DNA from 2 places in the Enterobacter sp. QK-SA4 genome. Region 2 is predicted to be linked to the other one. Evidence: predicted binding sites of a transcription regulator. Region 2 holds the regulator's gene; the other holds the start of a gene.
The links. The regulator Fur, encoded in region 2, represses iron uptake genes when iron is present. The targets are predictions, from matches to a motif close to ATAATAATGAGAACNACTATCAA.
Positions count from the first base shown of each region.

Region 1: a site for Fur is predicted at 4,636-4,658, ahead of feoA (ferrous iron transporter A). Genes of this name have one in related genera too.

Region 1 covers NZ_JBXFXH010000007.1:346,394-358,441, reverse strand. Annotated here, with positions in the region: gene envZ (two-component system sensor histidine kinase EnvZ) at 1-522, opposite strand, end outside; gene ompR (osmolarity response regulator transcription factor OmpR) at 519-1,238, opposite strand; gene greB (transcription elongation factor GreB) at 1,471-1,944, shown strand; gene AC1VYI_RS03130 (Tex family protein) at 2,032-4,362, shown strand; gene feoA (ferrous iron transporter A) at 4,699-4,926, shown strand; gene feoB (Fe(2+) transporter permease subunit FeoB) at 4,957-7,275, shown strand; gene feoC ([Fe-S]-dependent transcriptional repressor FeoC) at 7,286-7,522, shown strand; gene AC1VYI_RS03110 (YdgH/BhsA/McbA-like domain containing protein) at 7,556-7,825, opposite strand; gene bioH (pimeloyl-ACP methyl ester esterase BioH) at 7,937-8,710, opposite strand; gene gntX (DNA utilization protein GntX) at 8,747-9,430, shown strand; gene nfuA (Fe-S biogenesis protein NfuA) at 9,492-10,067, shown strand; gene gntT (gluconate transporter) at 10,449-11,765, shown strand; gene malQ (4-alpha-glucanotransferase) at 11,876-12,048, opposite strand, start outside.
Region 2 covers NZ_JBXFXH010000007.1:3,450,201-3,462,248, forward strand. Annotated here, with positions in the region: gene pgm (phosphoglucomutase (alpha-D-glucose-1,6-bisphosphate-dependent)) at 1-70, opposite strand, end outside; gene seqA (replication initiation negative regulator SeqA) at 95-643, opposite strand; gene ybfF (esterase) at 827-1,600, shown strand; gene ybfE (LexA regulated protein) at 1,729-2,016, shown strand; gene fldA (flavodoxin FldA) at 2,172-2,702, shown strand; gene fur (ferric iron uptake transcriptional regulator) at 2,993-3,439, shown strand; gene chiQ (ChiQ/YbfN family lipoprotein) at 3,580-3,906, opposite strand; partial or broken gene chiP (chitoporin ChiP) at 3,954-5,351, opposite strand; gene glnS (glutamine--tRNA ligase) at 5,798-7,465, opposite strand; gene nagE (N-acetylglucosamine-specific PTS transporter subunit IIBC) at 7,635-9,656, opposite strand; gene nagB (glucosamine-6-phosphate deaminase) at 9,985-10,785, shown strand; gene nagA (N-acetylglucosamine-6-phosphate deacetylase) at 10,841-11,989, shown strand; gene nagC (DNA-binding transcriptional regulator NagC) at 11,998-12,048, shown strand, end outside.

The DNA of each region.
Region 1 (12,048 bases), 3.1 Mb from region 2:
GCCGCCTATCGCCAGCAGCATAATCGCCAGGGTGTAGCGGAACAGCGGCGAGAAGTCGCCCTGATGGATTTCGGTCAGCGGAACGCGCACCCAGATATTGGGTGACAGCCAGGTTTTCAGCCAGACGACGGGCGAGCTTTTGTTGACCTCAACGCGCACTTCCGTCGGGCCGCCCAGCTGCTGCGCCATCTGCTGGCTGAGAAATTCGTAGTGCTGCGCCCAGCGCAGGCCAGCGTCTTCCGCCGCTTCGTTGGAGTAGAGCGAAATGCCCAGCTCACGGTAGATTTCACGGCGAAACGCCGGGGGAACGACGAGCTGCGTGCCGTCCTCCAGCTGCAGTTTATCGGTCATCAGCATACGGACTTCGTAGGCCAGGACCTTATTAAACTGCTGGAGGCTCGGCAGGATCGCAAAGTTCAGCACCACCAGATAGGTCGTCACCAGGCTGACGAACAGCAGGGTGACGATCAGTAACAGGGTGCGGGCAAACGAGCTACGCGGCGAGAAGCGCATTCGCCTCATGCTTTAGAGCCGTCCGGGACGAACACGTAGCCCAGACCCCATACGGTCTGAATATAACGAGGATGAGCAGGATCTTCTTCCACCATGCGGCGCAGGCGGGAGATCTGCACGTCAATGGAGCGTTCCATTGCGGAGTATTCGCGACCGCGCGCCAGGTTCATCAGCTTGTCACGGGAAAGCGGTTCACGCGGGTGGCTGACCAGCGCTTTCAGTACCGCAAACTCGCCGCTGGTGAGCGGCATTGGCTCATCTTCACGGAACATCTCGCGCGTGCCGAGGTTCAGCTTGAACTTGCCGAAGGCGATGACGGCTTCTTCCTGCGACGGTGCACCAGGCAGTTCGTTCGCCTGACGGCGGAGAACAGCGCGAATACGCGCCAGCAGTTCACGCGGGTTAAACGGTTTTGGAATATAGTCGTCCGCGCCGATTTCGAGGCCCACGATACGGTCAACTTCCTCGCCCTTCGCCGTCACCATGATGATCGGCATCGGGTTGCTCTGGCTGCGCAGACGGCGGCAAATAGAAAGCCCGTCTTCGCCAGGCAGCATCAGGTCGAGAACCATCAGGTGGAAAGATTCACGGGTCAGCAGACGGTCCATCTGCTCAGCGTTCGCGACGCTACGAACCTGGAAGCCCTGCTCGGTCAGATAACGTTCCAGCAGCGCGCGCAGGCGCATGTCGTCATCCACGACCAGAATTTTGTAGTTCTCTTGCATTGTGTGTACTCCCAAAGGTTCGGATAGTCTTTGTAACAGCGTATTCTAAAAAAGTGCACGTATTCGACCAGTTAATTCTGGTATAAATTCTAGTCGAAATTGTTACAAAGCATATTTAACAGCAGCTTATCTGCTCATTTCATCACATAAATCATTATTAATCCTGTCTGTTACACTGTGTGGTACGTATTGTGCGCAAGACAGTTAACCGGCAGGCAGCAAAGGCTTTACCATGAAAACGCCCCTGATCACCCGCGAAGGGTACGAAAAGCTTAAAAAAGAGATGGATTACCTCTGGCGCGAAGAGCGTCCTGAAGTCACCAAAAAGGTAACCTGGGCGGCAAGCCTGGGCGATCGCAGCGAAAACGCTGACTACCAGTACAACAAAAAGCGGCTGCGCGAAATTGACCGCCGGGTTCGCTATCTGACGAAGTGCCTCGAGAATCTCAAAATTGTCGATTACTCCCCGCAGCAGGAGGGCAAAGTGTTCTTCGGCGCGTGGGTGGTGATTGAAAACGACGATGGCGACACCCTGCGTTTTCGCATTGTCGGCTACGATGAAATTTTTGGTCGTAAGGATTACATCTCCATCGACTCCCCGATGGCCCGCGCGCTGCTGAAAAAGGAAGTGGGCGATCTGGCCGTCGTTCAGACCCCTGGTGGTGAAGCCAGCTGGTACGTCAATGAGATCGTCTACGTAAAATAGTCCGAGAGCGCCCTCCCCGGCTGGCATTTTGCCGTGTCAGCCCGTATAACTATCCCCTGATTTTTCGACTCAACAGATGATAAAGCCATGATGAAAGATTCGCTCTGCCGCATTATTGCGGGTGATATTCAGGCCAGAGCCGAACAGGTAGAAGCTGCCGTTCGCCTGCTTGATGAAGGGAACACCGTGCCGTTTATTGCACGCTATCGTAAGGAAGTCACCGGCGGTCTGGATGACACGCAGCTGCGTAACCTGGAGACCCGTCTGGGCTATCTGCGCGAGCTGGAAGAACGTCGTCAGGCGATCCTCAAATCCATCGGCGAACAGGGCAAGCTGACCAGCGAGCTGGAAAGCGCCATCAACGGCACCCTGAGCAAAACCGAACTCGAAGATCTCTATCTGCCGTACAAACCGAAGCGCCGCACGCGCGGGCAGATTGCGATTGAAGCGGGTCTTGAGCCGCTGGCCGACCTGCTGTGGAACGAGCCGTCCCACGACCCGGAAACCGAAGCGGCGAAATTCATCGACGCCGACAAAGGCGTAGCGGACACCAAGGCCGCCCTCGACGGCGCGCGCTACATTCTGATGGAGCGCTTCGCCGAAGACGCCGCCCTGCTCGCTAAAGTGCGTGATTACCTGTGGAAGAATGCCCACATCGTCTCTACCGTCGTCGCGGGTAAAGAGGAAGAAGGCGCGAAATTCCGCGACTACTTCGATCACCACGAACCGATCTCTACCGCCCCTTCACACCGCGCGCTGGCGATGTTCCGCGGCCGCAACGAAGGCGTGCTCCAGCTCTCCCTGAACGCCGACCCGCAGTTTGACGAGCCGCCGAAAGAGAGCCACTGCGAGCAGATCATTATCGACCATCTCGGCCTGCGCCTGAACAACGCCCCGGCGGACAGCTGGCGCAAAGGCGTGGTGAGCTGGACCTGGCGCATCAAGGTGTTGATGCACCTCGAAACCGAGCTGATGGGCACCGTGCGCGAGCGCGCCGAAGATGAAGCAATCAACGTCTTCGCCCGTAACCTGCACGACCTGCTGATGGCCGCCCCTGCCGGCCTGCGCGCGACCATGGGTCTCGATCCGGGCCTGCGTACCGGCGTGAAGGTCGCTGTGGTGGACGGCACCGGCAAGCTGGTGGCGACCGATACCATCTATCCGCACACTGGCCAGGCAGCGAAAGCGGCCGTCGTGGTGGCGGCGCTGTGCGAAAAATACAACGTGGAGCTGGTTGCCATCGGCAACGGTACGGCCTCACGCGAAACCGAGCGTTTCTACCTCGACGTGCAGAAGCAGTTCCCGAAAGTGACGGCGCAGAAAGTGATCGTCAGCGAAGCGGGGGCATCCGTCTATTCCGCGTCCGAGCTGGCGGCCCAGGAGTTCCCGGACCTGGACGTTTCCCTGCGCGGTGCGGTCTCTATCGCTCGCCGCCTGCAGGATCCGCTGGCGGAGCTGGTGAAGATCGATCCGAAATCCATCGGCGTGGGCCAGTATCAGCACGACGTGAGCCAGACTCAGCTGGCGCGCAAGCTGGATGCGGTGGTGGAAGACTGCGTAAACGCCGTCGGCGTTGACCTGAACACCGCCTCCGTTCCCCTGCTGACCCGCGTGGCGGGCTTAACCCGCATGATGGCGCAGAACATCGTCGCCTGGCGTGATGAGAACGGCCAGTTCCAGAACCGTCAGCAGCTGCTGAAGGTGAGCCGTCTGGGGCCAAAAGCCTTTGAGCAGTGTGCAGGCTTCCTGCGAATCAACCACGGCGATAACCCGCTGGATGCCTCTACCGTTCACCCGGAAGCGTACCCTGTGGTGGAACGCATTCTGGCCGCCACCCAGCAGGCGCTGAAAGATCTCATGGGTGACAGCAGCGCCCTGCGCAACCTGAAAGCCGTTGATTTCACCGACGACAAGTTTGGTGTCCCAACCGTCACCGACATCATCAAAGAGCTGGAAAAGCCGGGCCGCGATCCGCGTCCTGAGTTCAAAACGGCGACCTTTGCTGACGGCGTGGAAACCATGAACGACCTCCTGCCGGGCATGGTGCTGGAGGGCGCGGTGACCAACGTCACCAACTTTGGCGCGTTTGTGGATATCGGCGTGCATCAGGACGGCCTGGTGCATATCTCATCCCTCGCCGACAAGTTCGTTGAAGACCCGCACACCGTGGTTAAAGCGGGTGACATCGTGAAGGTCAAAGTGCTGGAAGTGGATCTGCAGCGCAAGCGTATCGCGCTGACCATGCGTCTGGACGAACAGCCGGGCGACACCAGCGCGCGCCGCGGCGGCAATGGCGGTGGCCGCGAGCAGCAGCGCCCGGCCGCGAAAGCGGCAAAACCGCGCGGACGTGATGCTCAGCCTGCAGGCAACAGCGCGATGATGGATGCGCTGGCGGCAGCGATGGGTAAGAAACGCTAAGGCTGTCAATGCCCCTCACCCTAACCCTCTCCCCAAGGGGAGAGGGGATCGCACGGTGCGGTCTTTTCCCCTCGTCCTCATGGGTGGGGGGAATAAATTCATATCGAAATATATGAAACCGATTGCATAGCCATATTTAAACCACGAATTATCACCCCGTTAACAAATACTCCCCTTTTCGTTTTCCAGGCAATTCAGCAAATATTGAGCCAGGTCAAACAGGCCGTAAATTAATACCGCAAACAACATTCCGTCACAGTTTTAATATTGCTGATAAAAACTATTCTCATTATCATCCCATAGTAGATAATTTAACCTTTCGTGGAATCAGGCGTTATGCAATTCACTCCAGACAGTGCATGGAAAATTACCGGTTTTACCCGCGAAATTAGCCCGGCCTATCGGCAAAAGCTGCTGTCGCTGGGCATGCTGCCCGGCTCGTCATTCCAGGTCGTGCGCGTGGCGCCGCTGGGCGATCCGGTTCACATCGAAACCCGCCGCGTAAATCTGGTGCTGCGTAAGAAAGACCTCGCGTTAATAGAAGTCGAAGCCTTATCCCGATAACAAGCCAGCGGTTTCAGTGAGTCTAAAAAAATGAAAAAGTTAACTATTGGCTTAATTGGCAATCCTAATTCCGGCAAGACCACCCTTTTTAACCAGCTGACCGGCGCACGCCAGCGCGTGGGCAACTGGGCGGGCGTGACGGTTGAGCGTAAAGAGGGCCAGTTCACGACAACGGACAACCAGGTGACGCTGGTTGACCTTCCCGGCACCTATTCGTTAACCACCATTTCGTCGCAAACTTCGCTCGATGAGCAGATTGCCTGCCACTATATTCTTGGCGGCGACGCGGACCTGCTGATCAACGTGGTCGACGCCTCCAATCTCGAGCGTAACCTTTATCTGACGCTGCAGCTGCTGGAGCTGGGGATCCCCTGCATTGTGGCGCTCAACATGCTCGACATTGCGGAGAAACAAAAGCTGCGTATCGACGTCGATGCCCTCTCCGCGCGCCTGGGTTGCCCGGTCGTTCCGCTGGTCTCGACGCGCGCTCGCGGTATTGATGCGCTGAAGCTGGCCATTGACCGTCACCAGGGCAATCATGACATTGAGCTGGTGCATTACGCGCAGCCTCTCCTGCGCGAAGCCAACGTGCTGGCGCAGGAAATGGACACCGGTATGCCAGCAAAACAGCGCCTGTGGCTTGGCCTGCAGATGCTGGAAGGGGATATCTACAGCCGCGCTTACGCCGGGCATGCGGCCGATAAGCTGGACGCCACGGTGGCCCGTCTTAGCGACGAGCTGGACGACCCGGCGCTGCACATCGCCGATGCACGTTACCAGGCCATCGCCTCGATTTGCGACGTTGTCAGCAACGCCCTGACGGCAGAGCCCAGCCGCTTTACGGCGGCGGTGGACAAGGTTGTGCTTAACCGCTTCCTCGGTTTGCCCATCTTCCTGCTGGTCATGTACGTGATGTTCCTGCTCGCCATTAACATCGGCGGCGCCCTCCAGCCCATTTTCGACGCCGGTTCCGTCGCGGTCTTCGTCCACGGGATTCAGTGGGTAGGTTACACCCTGCACTTCCCGGAATGGCTAACCATCTTCCTCGCGCAGGGGATCGGCGGCGGTATCAACACCGTTCTGCCTCTGGTGCCGCAGATCGGCATGATGTATCTGTTCCTCTCGTTCCTGGAAGATTCCGGCTACATGGCGCGCGCCGCGTTCGTGATGGATCGTCTGATGCAGGCGCTGGGTCTGCCGGGTAAATCCTTCGTCCCGCTGATTGTCGGCTTCGGCTGTAACGTGCCGTCGGTGATGGGCGCACGCACCCTGGATGCGCCGCGTGAACGTCTGATGACCATCATGATGGCGCCGTTTATGTCCTGCGGTGCCCGTCTGGCCATTTTTGCGGTCTTTGCCGCAGCCTTCTTTGGTCAGCAGGGCGCGCTGGCGGTCTTCTCGCTCTACGTGCTGGGAATCGTGATGGCGATCCTCACCGGTTTAATGCTGAAGCACACCATCATGCGCGGTGAAGCGTCACCGTTTGTGATGGAATTGCCGGTGTACCACGTCCCCCATCTGAAAAGCCTGGCGATCCAGACCTGGCAGCGCCTGAAAGGCTTCGTCCTGCGCGCCGGTAAGGTGATTGTCATCGTCAGTATTTTCCTGAGCGCGCTGAACAGCTTCACCCTGAGTGGACAGGCAGCGGATAACATTAACGACTCTGCCCTCGCCTCCGTCAGCCGCGTCATCACGCCGGTCTTCAAACCGATTGGCGTGCATGAGGATAACTGGCAGGCAACCGTCGGCCTGTTCACCGGCGCGATGGCAAAAGAGGTGGTTGTCGGTACCCTGAACACGCTCTACACCGCTGAGAACATTCAGGAACAGGACTTTAATCCGGCAGAGTTTCATCTCGGTCATGAACTGCTGGGTGCCGTAGAGGAAACCTGGCAGAGCCTGAAGGACACCTTTAGCCTGAGCGTGCTGGCGAACCCGATTGAGGCCAGCAAAGGTGACGGCGAAATGGCGACGGGTGCCATGGGCGTGATGGGCGAGAAGTTTGGCAGCGCGTCCGCGGCCTACAGCTACCTCATCTTTGTTCTGCTCTACATTCCGTGCATCTCCGTGATGGGGGCGATTGCCCGCGAGTCCAGCCGCGGCTGGATGGGCTTCTCTATCCTGTGGGGATTAAACATTGCCTACTCGCTGTCGACGCTCTTCTATCAAACCGTTAACTTCAGCCAGCATCCGCGCTACAGCCTGGTCTGCATTCTCGCGGTTGTGCTGTTTAACGTGTTAGTGCTCGGCCTGCTGCGGCGTGCGCGCAGCCGCGTCGACATCGACCTGCTGGCAAACCGTAAAACCGCCGCAACCTGCTGCAGCAGCCCGGCGGGCGACTGTCACTAAGGAGCAACCTATGGCATCGTTGATTCAGGTTCGTGACCTGCTGGCACTGCAAGGGCGAATGCAGGCGAAACAGCTGAGCCTCAGCCTGCATACGCCGCAGCCGATGATCGATGCCATGCTGGAAAGACTGGAAGCCATGGGGAAAGCGGTGCGGATTCAGGAAGAGCCGGACGGCTGTCTTTCCGGCAGCTGTAAAAGCTGTCCGGAAGGAAAGGCCTGCCTCAGGGAGTGGTGGGCGCTGCGTTAATAAAGCCGGGCATCGCTGCCCGGCTTTATTATATTACTTGTAGACGTCCGCCGTTGCGCGCACGTTTTTGGTCTGCTTTTCAGCGCTGGTGACGACGTAGTACGTTCCGCCCAGCTCATCCGCTTTCTTCGACAGCTCTTTTCTCGCGTCCATCGGCGCGGTGGTGTCAGACGTAGAAATCTCACCAATTTTCGTCAAATTCATGCCGGCAACTTTATCTTTTTCCAGCTCTTTTGCCGCAAAGACGCCAAATGACAGTGACCCAATAACCAGAGAAGTGACAATACCTGTAACAAGTTTCATAGCCTGACTCTCCATAGGATTGTTGTTTTGATTATCGTAGGCAGAACAACCGCAACGACATCTGGAGTATGGTTGCGGTGTGTTATTTTTTCCAGGATGGATAGAAAATAATCAGTCGAAACGTTGACTTAACGCAATGAGCGCTGAACAAAATTCCGTCGGATGAGAGATAAACGGGGCATGTGCGGCTTTGGCAACGATCTGCGATTCGCTGTCCGGCCAGAGCGAATCCAGCAGCGGAACCACTTTGCGCGGCACAATCCCGTCGAGATAACCGTAGATACGCAGGTGCGGCACCGTCAGAGCTGCCAGCGGTTCGCGCAGGTCAACCGTTTTCAGGAGCTCAAGACCGCCGTTAAGCACCTCAACCTCCGGCATCGGCAGCGAAAGCACGGTCTGCTTCAGCGTTCGGGCATCCTTACGCGCGGTGTCAGTGCCCATTGTCTGCAATGCCAGGAACCGCTCTACGGTCCGCTGGAAATCTTCGCTCAGCTGCTGCTGGAAGCCCGCCAGCACGTCAGGCTTGATCCCCGGCCACTCTTCCTGCGCGCTAAAACAGGGCGATGACGCCACCGTCACCAGCGCTTTTACGCGGTCAGGCCGCGACAGCGCAATCTGGCTCGCCACCAGCCCGCCCAGGCTCCAGCCCAGCCAAACCGCGTTTTGCGGCGCAGCGTCCAGAACCTGCTGCGCCATCTCATCAAGCGACAACGCGCCATACCCGCGGCTGCGGCCAAAGCCGGGTAAGTCCACCAGATGCAGCGTGAAATGCGAGGCAAGTTCCTCTCGTATGCAATGCCATATCTCCGCGTTCAGGCCCCATCCGTGCAGCAGCACAAGATGGCAATTTCCTGTCCCTACGGTCTGCCACCACAGCGTCTTCATCAGTTACTGTTCTCTTTTTTCACATGGAGGTTGCACATGCTAACAGTACCCGGCTTGTGCTGGCTATGCCAAATGCCGCTGGCGCTCAGCGGGTGGGGCGTCTGCTCCGTCTGCACGCGAGCGCTGGAATGGCGTATCGGGATCTGTCCACAATGTGGTTTACCGGCCACAAACCCCTCGTTGCCCTGTGGCCGCTGCCTGAAAAAATCCCCGCCGTGGAGCGCGCTGGTGGCCGTGGATGATTATGTCCCCCCGCTGAGCAGACTGGTTCATGCGCTGAAGTTTTCCGGGCAGAGCTCGCTGGCACAGCCCCTTGCCCGACTGCTGTTGCTGGCGGTTCTGCAAGCGCGACGTCACCGGGCATTGCCGAAAATTGACATGGTGGTGAATGTTCCCTTATACCGGCGTCGGCACTGGCGGCGCGGCTATAACCAGAGTGACCTGATCTGCCGTCCCCTCGCGCGGTGGCTCGGCTGCCGGTATGAGGCCCACGCGCTGACACGCGTTCATGCCACCGCCATCCAGCATCAGCTCAGCGCCCGGCTTCGCAAAAGAAACCTCAAAAATGCCTTTCGCCTTGAATTGCCGGTCGACGGTCTCCATATCGCGATTGTGGATGATGTCGTCACCACGGGCAGTACCGTTGCTGAACTTTCCCGACTGCTTTTGCGAAGCGGCGCCGCGTCGGTTCAGGTATGGTGTCTGTGCCGTACCTTGTAGCCCTTCTTCAATGGGCGTATGATTATACCCAGGTAATTTAGTCAACTATTAGGCCAAAGCTATGATCCGTATTTCCGATTCTGCACAAGCGCACTTTGCCAAACTGCTGGCAAATCAGGAAGAAGGGACGCAGATCCGCGTGTTTGTGATTAATCCAGGCACTCCGAATGCAGAATGTGGTGTTTCTTATTGTCCTCCGGACGCTGTGGAAGCCACCGACACTGCCCTTAAATTTGAGCAGCTCACCGCCTACGTTGATGAGCTGAGCGCACCGTATCTTGAAGATGCGGAGATCGACTTCGTCACCGACCAGCTGGGTTCTCAGCTGACCCTGAAAGCACCGAACGCGAAAATGCGTAAAGTGTCTGACGATGCCCCGCTGATGGAGCGCGTTGAGTATCTGCTGCAATCCCAGATTAACCCACAGCTGGCGGGCCACGGCGGTCGTGTTTCCCTGATGGAAATCACCGACGAAGGTTTTGCCATTCTGCAGTTTGGCGGCGGCTGTAACGGCTGTTCCATGGTCGATGTGACGCTGAAAGAAGGGATCGAGAAGCAGCTGCTGAACGAGTTCCCGGAACTGAAAGGCGTGCGTGACCTGACCGAGCACCAGCGCGGCGAGCACTCTTACTACTAATTCAGTATCCGTCTGTATCGCCCGGTGGCGCTGTGCTTGCCGGGCCTACAGAAACAGTGCGGTCTGATGCCCTCTTCCTCGTGCGAGGGTGAAACATTAAAAACGGTAACCTCATGGTTACCGTTTTGCGTTTACCTCTCCCTCTATATGTTGACCTGCGTCTCATAATTCACATTTTGCCTGCCAGGGTGATTCTCAATCACGTCATGTTACCCGTATCATTCTCATGGGCACTAAGCACACCCATAACAGCCGACTAAACTTAATCGTTTAAAAGGCATCAGTATTAGTGCCGTTACTTCTCTGTTCCCAGTTGGGACAATCGGAATTTGTCGTTGAAACAATGACGTTACCCATAACAATTCAAAGGCCAGGTAAATCATGCCATTAGTCATCGTTGCTATCGGTGTTGTGTTATTACTGCTCTTGATGATCCGCTTCAAAATGAACGGATTTATCGCTCTGGTTCTGGTGGCACTTGCAGTCGGTCTGATGCAGGGTATGCCGCTGGTTAAAGTTATAAGTTCCATCAAAGCCGGCGTCGGCGGCACGCTCGGCAGCCTGGCGCTGATCATGGGCTTCGGCGCCATGCTCGGCAAAATGCTGGCAGACTGCGGGGGCGCGCAGCGTATCGCCACCACGCTGATTGCCAAATTTGGCAAGAAGAACATCCAGTGGGCGGTGGTATTAACCGGTTTTACCGTCGGCTTCGCGCTGTTCTATGAAGTGGGCTTCGTGCTGATGCTGCCGCTGGTGTTCACCATCGCGGCTGCGGCAAACATCCCGCTGCTGTATGTCGGTGTGCCAATGGCTGCGGCGCTGTCCGTGACTCACGGCTTCCTGCCGCCGCACCCGGGTCCAACCGCTATCGCAACCATCTTCCACGCGGATATGGGTAAAACCCTGCTGTTCGGTACGATTCTGGCGATCCCAACCGTGATTCTGGCGGGCCCGGTTTATGCCCGCTTCCTGAAAGGCATTGATAAGCCGATTCCGGAAGGTCTGTACAGCGCCAAAACCTTCACGGAAGAAGAGATGCCTGGCTTTGGCGTCAGCGTCTGGACCTCTCTGGTACCGGTGATCCTGATGGCGATGCGCGCCGTGGCAGAGATGATCCTGCCGAAAGGTCATGCGTTCCTGTCCGTGGCGGAATTCCTGGGTGACCCGGTGATGGCAACGCTGATTGCCGTGCTGATCGCGATGTTCACCTTCGGTCTGAACCGTGGTCGCTCGATGGATCAGATCAACGACACGCTGACCTCTTCCATCAAAATCATTGCCATGATGCTCCTGATCATCGGCGGCGGCGGTGCATTCAAGCAGGTTCTGGTCGACAGCGGCGTGGACAAATACATCGCTGCCATGATGCATGAAACCAACGTATCGCCGCTCCTGATGGCCTGGTCTATTGCCGCGGTTCTGCGTATTGCGCTGGGTTCTGCGACCGTTGCGGCGATCACCGCGGGCGGTATCGTTGCCCCGCTGATTGCGACCACGGGCGTAAGCCCTGAGCTGATGGTTATTGCCGTCGGTTCCGGTAGCGTGATTTTCTCTCACGTTAACGACCCTGGCTTCTGGCTGTTCAAGGAGTACTTCAACCTGACGATCGGTGAAACCATCAAGTCCTGGTCCGCGCTGGAAACCATTATTTCGGTGTGTGGTCTGGTCGGGGTGCTGCTGTTGAATATGGTGGTTTGATGTAAAAAAGCCGGGTGGCGCTGACGCTTACCCGGCCTACTCGATCCATGCAGGCCCGGTAAGCGTAGCGCCACCGGGCAATAAAAAACCCGCCACTGGCGGGTTTTTTATCACTTCTTCGCGGCTGCTTTTCGCCGCTTGTCCAAATCCTTAATCAGCTTGTTCACCCCGTCATCGGCAAACATCTTCTCAAGCGTTGTGGACAGCTTGCGACGCCAGTTCTTGTACTGATAGCTAGTGCCCGGAATGTTCACCGGCTCCGCCATATCAATCCAGTCTTCCG
Region 2 (12,048 bases):
CGGTCAGCTGAGCGACGTTAATCAAATCGCTTTGTTGTGCAGGTTGGCCTGCACGGCTGTGATTTGCCATTACCGGGTCCTTCTGATGCAAGGGTTAAATTGTACCGCAAACCTTTTCAATCAATTCCGCCGGGAACTGCATGGACTGCATGATGTGTTCAATCATGCTGCACTTGCGGCCCGTATTGGTATTGGTGATCACCCAGTACGGGGTGCCAGGAACATGTTTGGGTTTGGTTTGATTGCCATTTTGCAGCAGCGTCTGCTCGTCGCCTGCGAAATAGACGCGAGTACGGCCGTGAAGCGACTCGGTCGCTTCAGCAAACGCTTTGTTATCCAGTGAGTAAAGTGTAGACAGCACCAGCATAAAGCGGTTAACGGCCTTTTTCTGCTCCGCGTATTCATCGGAGAGCAGCAGCTCGCGCATCGCGCGCACTTTATCTTTTGCCGGCGTCACGGCAGGTTTTGCTTGTGCAACAACGCTCGGCTGAGACACGACATCTTTGGTGACTGGGGTAGCAGGCTGTGAAGCGGCGGAAATTTTAAGCATGCGCCGTAAAATGTCGGACGCGCTCTCCCCGATATGCCGCGTCTGGCTGGCAATATACTGATAGAGTTCGTCATCAACTTCGATTGTTTTCATCTTAATCCAGTGCGATATCTTATCTGAATACAAGTCATTGGGATTATAAGGTCAAATCCCAACAGCGGATAGCGTCAAACCAGGTTGGCAGCAAAAGTCAGATTAAACTGGAACCTTGCAGCCGGGCGGCAGAATGGTCAACATGATACCCTAACCTGACATACGTAAAAAAAGAACTTTGCCATGAAATTGAATACCCGAGCGCAAACTGCACAATCGCCGAACAATAATTCTCCCATCGTACTGGTTCACGGGCTTTTTGGTAGTCTGGATAACCTGGGCGTGCTGGCGCGCGATCTGGTTACCGACCACGATATTTTACAGGTCGATATGCGCAATCATGGTCTTTCCGGGCGTTCCGACGAGATGACCTACGCGGCGATGGCGCAGGATCTGCTGGATACGCTGGATGCCCACGACCTGCAAAAGGTGACCCTCATCGGGCATTCAATGGGTGGCAAAGCGGTGATGGCCCTGACGGCACTGGCCCCGGACCGTATTAGCGGCCTGGTGGTGATTGACGTCGCGCCCGTGGATTATGACGTTCGCCGTCACGACGAGATTTTTGCCGCCATTAATGCGGTCACAGAAGCGGGTGTCGCGACGCGCCAACAGGCGGCTGCCGTCATGCGTGAGCATCTTAATGAAGAAGGCGTCGTTCAGTTCCTGCTGAAGTCGTTTGTTGACGGGCAATGGCGTTTTAACGTGCCGGTGCTCTGGGACCAGTACAATAACATCGTCGGCTGGGAAACCGTCCCCGCCTGGCCATACCCCACTCTCTTTATTCGCGGCGGCAACTCGCCTTACGTTACCGACGCGTACCGCGACACGCTGCTGGCCCAATTCCCGCAGGCTCGCGCCCACGTGATTGCCGGTGCAGGGCACTGGGTGCATGCGGAAAAACCGGATGCTGTGCTGCGCACCATTCGCCGCTATCTCGCTGATACTGCAAATTGATTAAAAAGAAAGCGACTGGAAGGCTGCAGGCGTCCAGTCGTTGGCGTGCCGTTTTTGGTGATGTATGATGGCGCGCTTATCGCCCGGGCATTAGCAGGGCGGCGTGTTTCCCCCGAAGTCTCAGAATCATGGCCAAAGAACAAACGGACCGTACGACACTAGATCTGTTCGCGAATGAGCGTCGCCCGGGACGACCCAAGACGAATCCGCTTTCGCGCGATGAACAGCTGCGTATCAATAAACGCAACCAGCTTAAACGCGATAAAAATCGTGGGCTTAAGCGTGTCGAACTGAAGCTCAACGCCGACGCGGTCGATGCACTTAATGAGCTGGCCGAGGCCCGAAATATCAGCCGTAGCGAGCTCATTGAAGAGATGCTGATCGCCCAGCTTGAGACGTTGCGCGGCCAGGCATAAGTCTGAAAATTCCCTTAATTACCCTTTTCATGTAGCACAGAGTGCAGTCCTGCGCGATAGCTGTTTCCGCAGGGTTGCCAGTTCTGCTATTATTGCCCTTATCCGTGGCCAAATTGCGCCACCATACTATTAAGTTTCAAGAGGTTATTTTACTCATGGCAATCATCGGCATTTTCTTTGGCAGTGATACCGGCAATACCGAAAATATCGCGAAAAACATTCAAAAACAGCTCGGTAAAGACGTTGCTGATGTGCATGACATCGCCAAGAGCAGCAAAGAAGATCTCGAAGGCTATGACATTCTGCTGCTGGGTATCCCAACCTGGTACTACGGTGAAGCCCAGTGCGACTGGGATGATTTCTTCCCGACGCTGGAAGAAGTGGACTTCAACGGTAAGCTGGTCGCCCTGTTTGGCTGTGGCGATCAGGAAGACTACGCCGAATACTTCTGTGACGCGCTGGGCACCATCCGCGATATCATTGAGCCGAACGGCGCGATTATCGTAGGCCACTGGCCGACCGCCGGTTACCACTTCGAAGCGTCTAAAGGCCTGGCCGATGACGATCATTTCGTGGGTCTGGCCATCGACGAAGACCGTCAGCCAGAGCTGACCGCAGAGCGCGTTGAGAAGTGGGTTAAGCAGATCCGTGAGGAACTGCACCTGGACGATATTCTGAACGCCTGATTTTATCGCGGCGCAGCGGCGGCTGCGCCCGTGCTCCAGGTCAAACCGATTAAATTAATCGCTACAATCTTTTAACTTTTTCGCCCAGACCTGTACAATGTCTCCCTGATAAAACGTGGTTTTCCATTGAGCAAGTTTGTTGGTGATACCACGTTTTTATAAGCATATTTTGCCTGAGACTTGCAGTTTTCATTTAGCCATGGCAGTTCTATAATGAGACGCATTATCCCGGGTGCATTTTCTGTCACTTCCTACAGAAGTGAATCGTTTAGCAACAGGACAGATTCCGCATGACTGACAACAATACCGCATTAAAGAAGGCTGGCCTGAAAGTTACGCTTCCTCGGTTAAAAATCCTTGAAGTGCTTCAGGGTCCAGACAATCACCATGTCAGTGCGGAAGACCTCTATAAACGTCTTATCGACATGGGTGAAGAGATCGGGCTGGCTACCGTCTATCGCGTGCTGAACCAGTTTGATGACGCGGGCATTGTTACCCGTCATAATTTCGAAGGCGGTAAATCTGTTTTCGAACTGACCCAGCAGCAGCACCACGATCACCTGATCTGCCTCGATTGCGGCAAGGTCATTGAATTCAGCGATGATTCCATTGAATCACGCCAGCGTGAAATCGCGGCGCGTCATGGCATCCGCCTGACGAACCACAGCCTGTATCTTTACGGTCACTGCGCTGAAGGCGACTGCCGCGAAGACGACCACGCGCACGACGCGAAATAATCAGTATTCATACTCTGAGCCAGCCGCAAGGTTGGCTTTTTTTTTGCCTGAAAAAGCCCGGTGGCGCTGCGCTTGCCGGGCCTACGGGCTATGACACCTTTGTAGGCCCGGCAAGCGCAGCGCCACCGGGCGTAAAGCACTTATTTATTGTTATTGCGTATCTCGTTCCAGATCTTATCGCAACGCTTCGCCACTTCCTGATCGTTACCGGTTTTACGCGCCTGGATACAGGCCTGGTAATCCATCACGCGGACGTTCTCCTGCGTCGCGAACTGCTCATGCGCTTTCTCTTTCTTCAGCACGTTCAGCACGCTCTGACAGGCTTGAATTTTCTCCGGCGATCCTTCCGCAGTATTTATGCAGGCGCTATACGCCTCCTTCAGACGGGAGTCCTCTTTCGGCGCCTGATTCTGAGCACACGCCACCAGCCCTGATGCCAGCAACGCGACGATTACGATTTTTTTCATCATGTACAGTCTCCATACCGGCGGGACTCAGCCCGCCGGTGCGTTCATCAGAAGATGGTGAATGGGGCAATAACCATGAATTTCACGTCACGTTCATCCTGGAAGATGTTGCCGTAACCGCCCGCATAGCTCGGGATATCGGAGTGGTTGTCATACTGAGTGAAGTGAAGTTTGAACATCGTGCCTTTCGCGCGGCCATCCTGCAGGGTATAGATAGCATCGAGGCTGTAGGAAGACTCTTTCAGGCGATAGTTGGGATCGTAGTATGCGTCCGGCGTGGCCATATCGGCAGGTTTTGCGTCCCAGGCGTAAGCGTAAGAGGCACCCACGGCCCAGCCCGGCAGGTTCCAGTTTTTCAGGTCATACATTGCGCCAAAGAAGACCGCTTTCTCACCGTCGGCGTTGAAGTCAGAGCGGTTATCCCACCAGATATCAAGACGACCGTTGGAGGAGGCGTAGGTCGGGGTCATACGCTGCAGGAAGTAGCCCTGCTGCCCTTCCGCCTTCACCCATGTGCCTTCCAGACGCAAATCAACCTGACCAACCTTATAGCCGAAGGTTAACGCCTGCAGCCACGCGGTGCCGTCATAAATGTCGTTGACGCCACCGTTGCTGACCTTGTCGCGCGTACCGTAGAACTGGTAGCTGGTGCTCAGCGGGCTACCCGCGACATCAAATTTGTAGCTGGCCTTGGCAAAATATTGATCGACATAGCCTTGTGCCTGACCGAATGCCGCTTCAAGCACCAGATCGTTTTTGAAGTCGTACTTCGCGCCCAGCGAGTGCAGGTAATCGACTTTGGTTTTTTTATCGTTCTAGTAGAACTTGTCCATTTCAATGTGCCACGGCGCTTTGTACTCGTTGGTCCACATATAGGAGAAGCTCAACGCCCCCGCATCACCGTAGTCAAAATTCGCCCCGGCTTCTGCACCCTGATAGGTACCCGGCATAAAGCTCCAGTGCGGCGCTAACAGAGTCTGACCGGTTGGCTGAATATAACCACCGCGCGCCCAAACCGGACCGTATTTAAATTTTGCAGCGGCTTTATAAAGGCTGATACCGCTCTTATCCCCGGACCAGTCTTCTTTATAGGCTTTGTTGCTGGAGGAGAAGGCAATTTCGTTCGGGTGGGCGCTGTCACCGTTTTCCGCCATTTCAATCGCGGTAAACGCAGCAATATCCAGACCGAACATATCCGCGGCATAGCCTGACTGGAAGTCCAGGTTGGCGTTCCAGGTGGAGTGAGAAAGGTTGGTTTTGTATTTGTCTTCGGTGACGTCTTTACGGTCACGTTCACGCTGCCAGTAATAAATACCGCCCGTGAGGGTAGAATCGTCGATGAAGCCTGCCGCTTTCGCCTCTGGTGTCACCACCAGGCCCGACATTGCTGTCACACCGGCAATAGCCAGCGCCAGCGCACTACGTTTGCCACTGAACGTACGCATAGATTATTCCTCTTTGACGAATTAAAACGCCTGAAGCGGCGTAAATAAAAAAGACCAAATGGTCAGGGGTAGTTTTAAATACCCTCGAATTAACTACCGTCTTTAGGTTATTTTTCGCGACGCGAATTATCAATGCTTTTTAGCGGGCAAAAGTCAGGATTATGACGAAGTGCACATAATTGGTAGTGATTTGTAACATTTGCAGAGAGGCGAGCAATGGCGGGGAATTATCAGGTATTTCAGTGGCTAGACGTGGATTATCTTTCCTTTTTTATCACCTTTTTGTTTTTCGTAATGACACAAACTTTTTTTAAAAAAATAAGTAGCACCTCATTGACCTGATATTTTTATCACACCTTTTTAGGCCCTGTCTTAATACCCTGATCGTTAAATAAAAAAACGCCGCATGGTGCGGCGTTTGTCTCTCATTGACCAGACCAGCAATATTATTCGCCGATCTTCGTCCAGGTATCACGCAGGCCTACGGTACGGTTGAATACCGGTTTTTCCGCCGTGCTGTAACGGCTGTCCAGGCAGAAGTAACCTTCACGTTCGAACTGGAACGCTTTGCCCGCTTCAGCGGCTTTCAGAGAAGGCTCCGCATAACCCTGCTTGATCACCAGAGATTCCGGGTTGATGGTCGCCAGGAAGTCTTCCGCAGCACCAGGGTTAGGCACGCTGAACAGGCGATCGTACAGGCGAATTTCTACCGGCAGCGCGTGGGAAGCGCTCACCCAGTGAATAACGCCCTTCACCTTGCGGCCGTCTGCAGGATCTTTGCTCAACGTTTCAGCGTCATAAGAACAGAAGATGGTGGTGATATTCCCTTCTGCATCTTTCTCTACGCGCTCGGCTTTGATGACGTAGGCGTTACGCAGACGCACTTCTTTACCCAGCACCAGACGCTTGTACTGCTTGTTGGCTTCTTCGCGGAAGTCAGCGCGGTCAATCCAGATCTCGCCGCTGAACGGCACATCACGGCTTCCCATTTCCGGTTTGTTCGGATGGTTAGGCATGGAGACCAGCTCGCTTTCACCCTGCGGATAGTTTTCGATAACCAGCTTCACCGGATCGATAACCGCCATCGCGCGCGGAGCGTTTTCGTTGAGATCTTCGCGAATGCAGGATTCCAGGGAAGCCATCTCAATGGTGTTGTCCTGCTTGGTCACGCCGATACGCTTGCAGAACTCACGAATAGAGGCGGCAGTGTATCCACGACGACGCAGACCCGAGATGGTTGGCATACGTGGGTCATCCCAGCCCTCAACGTGCTTGTCGGTCACCAGCAGGTTCAGCTTACGCTTGGACATCACGGTGTATTCCAGATTCAGACGAGAGAACTCGTACTGGCGCGGATGCACAGGAATGGTGATGTTATCCAGAACCCAGTCGTACAGACGACGGTTGTCCTGGAACTCCAGCGTACACAGAGAGTGCGTAATGCCTTCCAGCGCATCGCTGATGCAGTGGGTAAAGTCGTACATCGGATAGATGCACCACTTGTTGCCGGTCTGATGGTGTTCCGCAAACTTAATGCGGTACAGCACCGGATCGCGCATCACGATGAACGGAGACGCCATGTCGATTTTGGCACGCAGGCACGCTTTGCCTTCTTCGAAGCCGCCGGCACGCATTTTTTCAAACAGCGCCAGGTTCTCTTCCACGCTGCGATCGCGGAACGGGCTGTTTTTGCCCGGCGCGGTCAGCGTACCGCGATATTCACGGATTTCATCAGCAGACAGTTCGTCAACATACGCCAGCCCCTTGTTGATCAGTTCAACCGCGTAGGCGTACAGCTGATCAAAATAGTCAGAGGAGTAGCAGATATCGCCAGACCAGTTGAAGCCCAGCCATTGCACGTCATTCTTGATGGACTCAACGTATTCGATGTCTTCTTTTACTGGGTTGGTGTCATCGAAACGCAGGTTGCACTGTCCCTGGTAGTCTTGCGCAATGCCAAAGTTCAGGCAGATGGACTTCGCATGCCCGATATGCAGGTAGCCGTTCGGCTCCGGCGGGAAGCGGGTATGAACTGTGGTGTGCTTACCACTGGCCAGATCTTCATCGATGATCTGACGAATAAAGTTACTCGGGCGGGCTTCTGCCTCACTCATCGTGGATTCCTCAAAGCGTAAACAACGTATAACGGCATATGATCTTATAAGCCGGACGTAGTGACAACCCTTAAAACGTCTCTGAAGAAAATAATGGGGGCTTTTGCTGCAAAAAAAAGCGGCGGAGGATATCCCCCGCCGCTTAAGGCATGACTCTACTCAGGAGCGATTACTTGCCTTTAATCTCATACAGCGGCGTTTGCCCCGCAACAACCTGACCTTTCGCCTGAATGACCAGGCCACTGAAGTCGTCGATGTTGCTGCAAACGACCGGACTTATCATGGAGCGCGCGTTGGCGTTCAGGAAGTCCAGATCCATTTCCAGAATCGGCTGCCCGGCCACCACTTCAGCGCCCTCTTCCACCAGGCGAGTAAAGCCCTGACCGTTCAGCGCGACGGTATCGATACCCATATGGACAACGATCTCCGCGCCATTTTCGGTTTCGAGGCAGAACGCGTGGTTGGTGTTGAAGATTTTCACGATGGTACCGGCCGCCGGAGACACAACGATTTTTTCCGTTGGTTTCACCGCCACACCGTCACCCACCGCTTTGCTGGCGAAGGCTTCATCAGGCACCTGCTCAATCGCAACCACTTCACCTGTTACCGGTGAAACCAGCGCGGCGACCGTTTTCGCGTTAGGTACCGCCTGCGGTTTTGCAGCCGCTGGCGCGGCGGCAGGGGCGGCAGAAGCTTCTGCTGCGGCTACCGGACCGGTGGTTTTCATGGCGTTAGCAATTTTCTCTGCCACGAAGCCAACGATAATTTGCACGCTGGTTTTGTTCAGGCGAATAACACCGGAAGCACCAAGACGTTTAGCCAGCGCTTCGTTCACCAGGGAAGAGTCTTTGACGTTCAGACGCAGACGAGTGATACAGGCGTCGATACCGGTCAGGTTGTCAGAACCGCCGACAGCGGCGATATACTGACGCGCCAGGCCTGAAACGTCCTGATCCTGAGCACCGCTCACGTTCACATCCTGACCATCCGCTTCGCTACCGGCCACGGCCAGTTCACGACCCGGGGTCATCAGGTTGAATTTGGTGATAGTGAAACGGAACACCATGTAGTAGATCGCGAAGAACACCAGACCTTGCGGGATCAGCATCCACCAGTGGGTCGCCAGCGGGTTACGGGACGACAGCACCATATCCACCAGACCGGCGCTGAAGCCGAAACCGGCAATCCAGTGCATGCTGGCAGCGATGAACACGGAGATACCGGTCAGCACGGCGTGGATCACATACAGAACCGGCGCCACGAACATGAAGGAGAACTCCAGCGGCTCGGTGATACCGGTGAAGAAGGCCGCGAACGCCCCCGCCATCATGATACCCAGCACTTTCGCTTTGTTCTCTGGACGCGCGCAGTGGTAGATAGCCAGCGCAGCACCCGGCAGACCAAACATCATGATCGGGAAGAAGCCCGCCTGGTAACGACCGGTGATACCGACAACCGCTTTACCTGCTTCGATGGACTGTGCGCCACCCAGGAAGTTAGGGATATCGTTAATACCGGCAACGTCGAACCAGAATACGGAGTTCAGCGCGTGGTGCAGACCGACCGGGATCAGCAGACGGTTGAAGAACGCGTACACGCCCGCACCGACAGAACCCAGTTTCTGGATGTGCTCACCGAAGTTCACCAGGCCGTCGAAGATCATCGGCCAGACGTACATCATGATGAACGCGACAACGATCATCACAAACGAGGTCAGGATAGGAACCAGGCGGCGACCGCTAAAGAAGGAGAGCGCTTTCGGCAGCTCTACGCTGCTGAAGCGGTTATACAGTTCGGCGGAGATGATACCCACAAGGATACCGACAAACTGGTTGCTGATCTTACCGAACGCCGCCGGAACCTGGTCCGCCGGAATTTTTTGGATCATGGCCACCGCTGCAGGCGAGCAGAGGGTGGTTAACACGAGGAAACCGACAAAACCGGTCAGCGCAGCGGCGCCGTCTTTGTCTTTGGACATACCGTAAGCCACACCAATCGCGAACAACACGGACATGTTGTCGATAATGGCGGAACCCGACTTGATAAAGAACGCCGCCAGCGCGCTGGTATTACCCCAGCCGTTGGGGTCGATCCAGTAGCCGACACCCATCAGGATGGCTGCGGCAGGCAGCGTGGCGACCGGCACCATAAGCGCGCGGCCAACCTTTTGTAAATAACCTAGAATACTCACTTTCTTCCCCCTATGAGACCCCGTTTAAGGCATGTTCTCAGCTCTGTTTTTTATTGTGTCACGAACTATAGATACAGTTGATGCTTCACTGGCATTGTGAGTGTGTGAAAAATTAATTCGTATCGCAAATTAAACGCGTACTTTTTGTGATTTTTGTCACCAAATATCGTTATTTACCCTCCCTTATACTGGCTAACAGCGAAAACTTATTTTATCATTCAAAAAATCAAGACGGATTGATCCGGCCTGAAAGTTTCCAGGTTACGCTTAAGTATCAGGTTCCGATAGCCATCCGCCCACTCTTCTACTTTAACTCTTGAGGTGAACAATGAGACTGATTCCCCTGGCAACTGCTGAACAAGTCGGTAAATGGGCCGCTCGCCATATCGTTAACCGCATTAACGCCTTTAAACCGACCGCAGATCGTCCTTTCGTTCTTGGACTTCCGACAGGCGGCACGCCGCTGACCGCCTATAAGGCGCTGGTTGAGATGCATAAAGCAGGCCAGGTTAGCTTCAAACATGTTGTAACCTTCAATATGGATGAATACGTTGGCTTACCGAAAGACCACCCGGAAAGCTACCATAGCTTTATGCACCGCAATTTCTTTGATCACGTTGATATTCCATCTGAAAATATTAACCTGCTGAATGGAAACGCGCCTGATATTGACGCAGAATGCCGTCAGTATGAAGAAAAAATCCGTTCTTACGGTAAGATCCACCTGTTCATGGGTGGCGTGGGCAACGATGGTCATATCGCGTTCAACGAACCGGCGTCATCTCTGGCTTCCCGCACCCGTATTAAAACGCTGACCCATGACACGCGCGTGGCAAACTCCCGCTTCTTTGACGGCGATGTTAACCAGGTTCCAAAATACGCCCTGACCGTTGGCGTAGGCACCCTGCTGGATGCCGAAGAAGTGATGATTCTGGTGCTGGGCGGCGTGAAAGCGCAAGCGCTCCAGGCTGCCGTTGAAGGCAACGTAAACCATATGTGGACCATCAGCTGCCTGCAGCTGCATCCGAAATCAGTCATCGTCTGTGACGAACCGTCCACGATGGAGCTGAAGGTTAAAACGCTGAAATACTTCAACGAGTTAGAAGCTGAGAACATCAAAGGTCTGTAATTGAATAACCGCCTCTTCACCAAGAGGCGGCCGCTTTTTTTAACCGGGGGTCGTTATGTACGCTTTAACCCACGGTCGGATTTATACCGGCCATGAAATTCTGGATGACCATGCGATTGTTATCGCTGATGGCCTGATTGAACGTGTTTGCCCGCTGGCAGAACTGCCGCCGGAGATTGAACAGCGCTCACTCAATGGAGCAGTAATCTCCCCCGGTTTCATCGACGTACAGCTCAACGGCTGCGGCGGTGTGCAATTCAATGACACCGCGGATGCTGTGACGGTCGAAACGCTGGAGATCATGCAGAAAGCCAACGAGAAATCGGGCTGCACCAGCTATTTGCCAACGCTCATCACCAGCAGTGATGACCTCATGAAGCAGGGTATCCGCGTGATGCGCGAATACCTGGCCAAATACCCTAACCAGGCGCTGGGTCTGCACCTTGAAGGGCCATGGCTGAATATGGTCAAGAAAGGAACGCATAACCCGAATTACGTGCGTAAACCTGATGCGGAGCTGGTTGACTACATGTGTGCGAACGCCGATGTGATCGTCAAAGTGACGCTGGCGCCTGAAATGACGGGTACGGATGTCATCAGCAAACTGGCTGGTGCCGGGATTATCGTTTCAGCAGGTCACTCAAACGCGACGCTGAAAGAAGCGAAAGCCGGTTTCCGCGCGGGGATTACCTTCGCAACGCACCTATACAACGCCATGCCGTATATCACAGGCCGTGAACCGGGTCTGGTCGGGGCGATTCTGGATGAGCCAGACGTCTACTGCGGCATTATTGCTGACGGCATGCATGTCGATTACACCAACATCCGCAACGCTAAGCGGCTGAAAGGTGACAAGCTTTGTCTGGTGACGGATGCCACCGCACCGGCAGGTGCAAATATTGAGCAGTTCATTTTTGCCGGTAAAACAATATACTACCGCAATGGACTGTGTGTGGATGAAAACGGTACGCTGAGCGGTTCCTCTTTGACCATGATTGAAGGGGTGCGTAACCTGGTTGAACATTGCGGGATTGCGCTTGATGAAGTCCTGCGTATGGCAACCCTTTATCCGGCTCGCGCAATGGGCGTGGATAAACAGCTTGGCGGAATTGCACCAGGTATGGTTGCAAACCTGACGGCATTCACACACGATTATAAAATTATTAAGACCATCGTTAATGGTAACGAGGTCGTCACTGAGTAAGTAAAAGTATGACACCTGGCGGACAAGCTCAAATCGGTAATGTCGATCTCGTTAAACAA